Regions from separate parts of the Micromonospora sp. NPDC047620 genome, predicted to be linked through region 2. Evidence: riboswitches for the same ligand, from Rfam matches in the RefSeq annotation. Region 2 holds a riboswitch; the other holds the start of a gene.
What was found. A riboswitch is a leader RNA that binds a small molecule or an ion and turns the genes downstream of it on or off. The one in region 2 is predicted to bind S-adenosylmethionine.
Positions count from the first base shown of each region.

Region 1: it holds a riboswitch for S-adenosylmethionine, as region 2 does, so the genes downstream of both, ACGF5C_RS12080 (ABC transporter substrate-binding protein) here and ACGF5C_RS17970 (aminotransferase class V-fold PLP-dependent enzyme) in region 2, are expected to answer to the same signal.

Region 1 is NZ_JBIDDG010000008.1:155,779-159,245, reverse strand. Features, by position in the region: gene ACGF5C_RS12090 (proprotein convertase P-domain-containing protein) at 1-189, shown strand, start outside; gene ACGF5C_RS12085 (hypothetical protein) at 428-862, shown strand; SAM riboswitch class IV at 958-1,069, shown strand; gene ACGF5C_RS12080 (ABC transporter substrate-binding protein) at 1,339-2,193, shown strand; gene ACGF5C_RS12075 (amino acid ABC transporter permease) at 2,235-3,014, shown strand; gene ACGF5C_RS12070 (amino acid ABC transporter ATP-binding protein) at 3,017-3,467, shown strand, end outside.
Region 2 is NZ_JBIDDG010000013.1:106,893-110,359, reverse strand. Features, by position in the region: gene ACGF5C_RS17975 (PrsW family intramembrane metalloprotease) at 1-1,238, opposite strand, end outside; SAM riboswitch class IV at 1,302-1,423, shown strand; gene ACGF5C_RS17970 (aminotransferase class V-fold PLP-dependent enzyme) at 1,470-2,768, shown strand; gene ACGF5C_RS17965 (aromatic acid exporter family protein) at 2,807-3,467, opposite strand, start outside.

The DNA.
Region 1 (3,467 bases), on a different contig from region 2:
AGCCTCATCGCCCCCGACGGAACCGCCTACACCCTGCACAACCGCAGCGGCGGCTCGACCGACAACATCAACCAGACCTACACCGTCAACCTCTCCTCGGAGGCCCGTAACGGCACCTGGAAGCTGCGGGTGCAGGACGCCGCCCCCGGCGACACCGGCTACCTCAACACCTGGACGCTGACGCTCTAGCGGCAACGGCGCCACCAGCGCACCCCCACACCGGGGCCCCGGCTGAACTCCAGTCGGGGCCCCGACATCCGTTGCCGACCCGCACCCACCGTGGCGGCCGTCGCCGGCGCCGGGGGCTCGCCCTTCCGGTCGAGGTCCTCGTCGCCCGGCCCAGCGGGTCCGGACGGGACCTGGCCGCCGCGCGGGCCGGCCTTCCTACGATGACCGTCCACGCCTCGGACACCGCCGGGAGGACCTCATGCCGGAGCGTTTCGCCGACCTGTCCACGCCGCTGATCGCCGACGCCTGCGTACGGCTGGGCGTGCCGCCGCGCACGGCGCCGGCCGGGATCCGGGCGGTCGTCCCCAGCCACCGCCTCGCCGGGCGGGTGCTGCCGGTGCGCCACCACGGCAGCGTCGACGTGTTCCTGGAGGCGTACGCGGGCGCGACCCCTGGGGACGTGCTGGTGATCGACAACGGCGGCCGGACGGACGAGGCGTGCGTCGGCGGCCTGGCGGTGCTGGAGGGGCCGAGGCCGGCGTCGCCGGCGTCGTGGTGTGGGGCAGCACCTGCGGCGCGTGGGCGGCGCGATCGAGGAGTGACCGCCCGGGACCGAGCCCGCCGGTTCGGCCCCGGGTGCGGCGGGGATTCGCCACGGGGCTCGGCGTCGGGGTCGGCCTCGGTTCGCCGCTAGGTCGGCCTCGCGTCCGCTCGCGCCGGGCGGCGCCACGTGAGGGTGGTCATAGCGGCTGGACGCGCCACCACGGGAGGCTGCTAGCCTCGTCGGCAGGTCATGAGCGCCAGCGTCAAGCCCCGGCTCGCTGGCCGGCAACCCTCGTCCGCGCAGGGGTGCCCCGGGTGAAGACCAGGCACCGGAGCAGCTTCGGTGCAAGCGTGGCCTGGTTCCCAGGTCAGCAACGACCGAGGAGAGCCATGTCCTTCCGCATCTGCGTACCGGCGGTCCCCGCCGCGGCCCCGACGCCGCCGCCGTTGACCCGGCGCCGCCACGTCGACATGATGCGGGTCTGCAGCGCCTCGTGTCGCCCCGGCGACCCGCGCTAGCCACGCACCAGACCCCTTCCCAGGACCACCCCAGCGGTACGCCCACCGGGCATACCGCCGGCGACGCACGCCCGTGCCCGCCGTCGGAGACCCCTTTCGGAGACACCTGTGCGATTCCTTCCCGCCCTCACCCGCGCCGCCGCCCTCGGCGTCGCCGCCGTCCTCGCCGCCACCGCCCTGACCGCCTGCGGCGACGACGCGTCCGAGGCGACCGACAACCCGTACAACCTGCTCCAGCCGGGTGTGCTGCGCACCGGCACGCTCACCGACGCCCCGCCGAACGTCTACCTCAAGGACGGCAAGTTCACCGGCTTCGACAACGACCTGCTCACCGCGGTCGCCGCGAAGGTCGGCCTGAAGGTCGAGTTCGTCGGGACGGACTTCTCCGCGCTGCTCTCGCAGGTCAACAACCGCAAGTTCGACGTCGGCAGCTCCTCGATCACCATCACCGAGGCCCGCAAGAAGACCGTCGACTTCGGCAACGGCTACGATTTCGGCCACTTCGGGCTCGACGTGCCGGCCAATTCGTCGATCACCGGTTTCGACCAGCTCGCCGGCAAGCGGGTCGTGGTCGTGCAGGGCACCGTCCAGGACGACTACGCCACCGGCGAGGGCCTCGACCCGGTCCGGGTGCCCGACTACAACGGCGCGATCAACCAGCTCAAGGCCGGCACCGCCGACGCCTGGATCGCCCCCGCCGAGATCGGCGACAAGTCGGCCGCCGACAGCAACGGCAAGATCAAGGTGGCGGGGAAGCTGCTCAGCCCGGCCCCGACGGCGTACGCGTTCGCCAAGGGCAACGACAAGCTGCGCGAGGCGCTGAACAAGGGCCTCGACGAGGTGATCGCCGACGGCACGTGGAGCCGCCTGCAGGCCCAGTACTACCCGGGCCGCCCGATCCCCGCCGACTTCAAGCCGGGCAGCGGCACCGTCCCGGTGCCGTCGGCCTCGGCCGCCTCCTGACACGTACGGACGACGAGCGAGCGGGACGGTAGGAGAACACGATGGATCCGTTGAGCACCCTGTGGGAGACCTTCTTCGACTGGGACTCCATGCGCGAGGCGCTGCCCGAGATGCTGACGGTCGGGCTGCCCAACACGCTGATCCTCGCGATCTCCGCCGCCCTGCTCGGCTCGGTGCTGGGCATGGGGCTGGCCGTCGCCGGCATCTCGCGTACCCGATGGTTGCGCTGGCCGGCGCGGGTCTACACCGACGTGTTCCGCGGCCTGCCGGCTGCGGCGACCATCCTGCTCATCGGCGTCGGTCTGGCGCCGCTGGGCATGGAGGTGTGGGGCCCCAACCCGTATCCCCTGGGCATCCTGGCGCTGTCGCTGATCGCGGCGGCCTACATCGGCGAGATCTTCCGCTCCGGCATCCAGTCGGTGGAGGCTGCCCAGCTGGAGGGGGCCCGGGCGCTGGGCCTGTCCTGGGGCGAGGCGATGCGCCTGGTGATCGTGCCGCAGGGCATCCGCCGGGTGCTGCCGGCCTGGGTGAACCAGCTGATCGCGCTGATCAAGGACTCCAGCCTGGTCTACTTCCTCGGCCTGCTGGCCAGCCAGCGGGAGCTGTTCCGGATCGGGCAGGACTACGCGGCGAACACCGGCAACCAGTCGGCGCTGCTGCTGGCCGGCCTGTTCTACCTGGCGCTGACCGTGCCGCTGACCCACGTCGTGAACTGGATCGACCGGCGGCTGCGGCACGGCCGGCAGGCCGCCGCGCCCGCCGACGCCGACGACGACCTCGACCTGGCGCTGCCGGGCGCGGCGGGAGGAAACCAGCGATGAGCATCGACACGACGACCTCGGTGAGCCTGAGCGTCCGCGACGTGCACCTGGCCTTCGGGTCGCACCGGGTGCTGCGCGGCGTGGACCTGGACGTCGCGCGGGGCGCGACGGCCTGCGTGATCGGCCCGTCCGGCTCGGGCAAGTCCACGCTTCTGCGCGCCATCAACCGGCTCATCGAGCCCGACCGGGGCGACGTGCTGCTCGACGGGCGCAGCGTGCTGGGCGACGACCCGGACGCCCTGCGGCAGCGGGTCGGCATGGTCTTCCAGCAGTTCAATCTCTTCCCGCACATGAGCGTGCTGCGCAACATCACCCTCGCGCTGCGCCGGATCAGGAAGCTTGGTGAGGACGAGGCGGTGGCGGTCGCCCGCGACCACCTGGAGCTGGTGGGGCTCGCGGCCAAGGCCGACGCCCGGCCGGCGCACCTGTCGGGCGGGCAGCAGCAGCGGGTCG
Region 2 (3,467 bases):
TCCCTCCCCACGAAGAACGACCGGTACGCGGCGATCGCCTCCAGCAGCTCCCGTTCCTCCCGCGCCGTCCGTTCCCGGTCCGCCGGCCTGCGGTCCAGGCCGCGCAGCGCGCCGTCGCGCAGCAGCGCCAGCCGGGTCGCCGCGAACTGGTAGCCGCGCATGGCCCGCACGCCGGGGTCCCCGGCCACCCGCTTGGCCCACACCCGGGCCGCGTGCCGTCGCCCCAGGCTGCTCAGCGCCGCCACCTCCGGCGGGGTCAGCCAGCCGGCCCGGACGTAGTCCGGCAGGGTGCGCTCGGTGAGCCGCCCCTCCCAGGCCCGCAGCCACACGGCCAGCCCGACCATGCCGAAGAAGATCGGCACCATCACGCCGATGAAGCCGTACAGCATGATCAGCGCCTCACCGGTGGCCTGGGTGAGCGTGGGCAGCAGGTTCCACAGGCCGTGCAGCATCATCGCCAGCAGCAGGCCGGCGATCGGGGCGAGCACCCGGACGCGTCGGTCGGCGGTGCGGGCGGCGATGCCCAGCCCGACCCCGGTCATCGAGGTGAACAGCGGGTGGGCGAAGCCGAAGAGCAGGATCCGGACGATGAAGATCGCGATGACCTGCTGCGTGCCGGTCGCCGGGCCGTACCGCTCGACGCCGGTGGCGTAGCCGTAGCCGCCCAGGTAGAGGATGTTCTCCACCATGGCGAACCCGATCGCGGAGAGCCCGCAGTAGACCAGGGCGTCGGTGATCCCGGAAATCTCCCGTCGGCGGAAGATCAGCAGCAGGATCGGCCCGAGCGCCTTGGTGAGCTCCTCGATGAACGGCGCGACCAGCACCGCCGTCAGCGCGGTCGGCAGCCCCCAGTCGTCGAAGAGCCCGGACGAGAACTCGTTGACGGTCAGCGAGGCGGCGGTCGAGACGAACGCGCCCCAGGCGAAGCAGAAGATCAGGTATTTCAGCGGTTCCGGTTCGTACCGGTCGAGCCAGAGGAAACAGCCCACCAGCACCGGAACCGGGAGGATCGCCGCGACCAGGCCGATCAGCAGCGCCTGCACGCCGAGGCTCTCGCCGAGCGTGAAGACCATGAACACCGCGCAGGCGGCGATCAGCAGGACGACCCCGGCCAGCACCAGGGCCCGCCGCCAGCCCAGCCGGCGCAGCGGCATCCGGGGAGCGGCCGCGCCCGACGGCGGGACGGCGGGCACGGTCGGCGACGGCGGCAGGGGTGCGCCGGGCGGGGTGTCGGCCATGCGGTCAGCGTAGTCACCCCCGGCCGGCTGGACCGGGCGCATCCGCGCGCTATGCTGCCGGCAGGTCACGAGCGCCAGCGTCAAGCCCCGGCTTGCTGGCCGGCAACCCTCGTCGAGGTTCGCGGTGGGGTGCCCCGGGTGATGACCGGGCCCGGCCCGATCCGCGTGCCGGGCAAGCGCGGACCCCGCCCGGTGTGCCCACCCGGGGTCCCCGGACCCGGAGGTCGGCCGATGACCGTCACCCTCGTACCCCCGCCCGCGCCGCACCCGACGCGGACCGCGCCGCCGCCCGCGGCCGCCGGGCCGCTCGACGTGCTCGGCGTGCCGGGCCAGGTCAACCTGGACTACGCGGCCACCGCGCCGTGCGCGCGGGCCGCCGCCGACGCGGTGGCCGAGCTGCTCCCCTGGTACGCCAGCGTGCATCGCGGCGCGGGGGCGCTGTCCCGGCGCTGCACCCTCGCCTACGAGCGCGCCCGGCAGACCGTCGGCGACTTCTTCGGCGCCCGCGCCGGCGACCACGTGCTCTTCACCCGCAACACCACGGACGCGCTGAACCTGCTGGCCCGGGTGCTGCCCGCCGGCACCACGGTGGTGACCTTCGGCGGGGAGCACCACGCGAACCTGCTGCCCTGGCCGCGCGGATCGGTCCGGCTGCCGGTGCCGCGGGAGCCGGCCGAGGCGGTCCGGGCGCTGAACGCCGCCCTCGCCGAGCTGCGCAGGCCGGGCACGGGGGGCAGCCCCGGCGCCGACCGCCGCCCGCCCGTGCTCGTCGCGGTGACCGGGGCGAGCAACGTGACCGGCGAGCGCTGGCCCGTGGCGGAGCTGGCCCGGGTGGCCCGGCGGCACGGGGCCCGGATCGCCGTGGACGCCGCGCAGCTCGCCCCGCACGCGCCGGTGGACGTCGCCACCCTCGACGTCGACTACCTCGCGGTCTCCGGCCACAAGCTGTACGCGCCGTTCGGCGCGGGGGTGCTCGTCGGGCGGGCGGACTGGCTGGACGCCGCGCCGCCGTACCTGGCCGGCGGGGGCGCCACCGGTCACGTCGGCGCGGCCACCCACGACGTACGCTGGGCGACCGGACCGGCCCGGCACGAGGCGGGCACGCCGAATCTGCTCGGCGCGGTCGCCCTCGCGGCGGTCTGCGGCGCCCTGGCCGGGGCCGACCGGGCGGCGCTGCACGACGCCGAGCAGGCCCTGCTGGCCCGGCTGCGCCACGGCCTGGCGGCCCTGCCGCACGTGGTGGAGCTGCGCACCTTCGGGCCGGACGCGGCGCGGGTGGGCATCGTGTCGTTCGTGGTGGCCGGCCGGGACTCGGCGGACGTGGCGGCGGACCTGGCCGGCAACCACGACATCGGGGTGCGCGACGGCCTCTTCTGCGCCCACCCGCTGGCCCGGCGACTGCTCGCCGAGGCGGCGGCGCGCAGCGGCCGGCGGGACCTGCCGCCGACCGCCCTGCGGGCGAGCGTCGGCTTGGGCAGCACGGCGGAACACGTGGACCGGCTGCTCGCCGCCCTCGCCGCGGCGGCCTGAACGACCGCCGCCGCACGGCTGACCCGCGCGCCGGCGGGTCAGCCGACCGGCGGGGCGGTGGGCGGCTTCGGGGCGGTGGCCGGCTCGGCCTGGCCGCTCGGGGTGTCCTGGTCGCCGAAGGACTCCCGGACCAGGCGGTTCGCCTCCTCCTGGCTGATCCCGGAGGCCACCAGCAGGTCGCTGGCCGTGGTGCGCACCTGCGCGATCACCACGCTGCCGGAGAAGCCCACCCCCTCGGCGTACGCCCGGCCGGCCTCGCTGACCGCGCGCAGCGCCCGCTCCCGTGCCTTCTCCGGCTCCTCGCCGACGGCGAACTCGTGCTTGAGCAGGCGTACCGACTCGGCGAGGTGGGCCGCCGCGTCCGGCATCGGCTCCGGCACGGGCTCCTCGTCCTCGATCAGGGTGACCGCGCGTCGGATCAGCGTGCCGGCGTTGCGCATCGCCCGGTCGATCGGGTCGGCGGCGTCGGCGTAGTGGGTGAGTTCGTCCCGCCGGTGCCACCGGGCCGGTGAGAGGACGGCGGTTTCCTTCGCCCCCTCGATCGCCTCGGTGAAGGTGGACAGCTCCTCCTGGTTGTTACGCAGCCGGTCCAGTGCTTGTTGGGCCCTGTCCCGGTCCCGTTGGCGGAGGGCGTCGGCGGTGTCGTCGAGTTGCGCGGCGAGCAGGTCCAGCGCCGGCCGGGCGGCCCGGTTGATCACC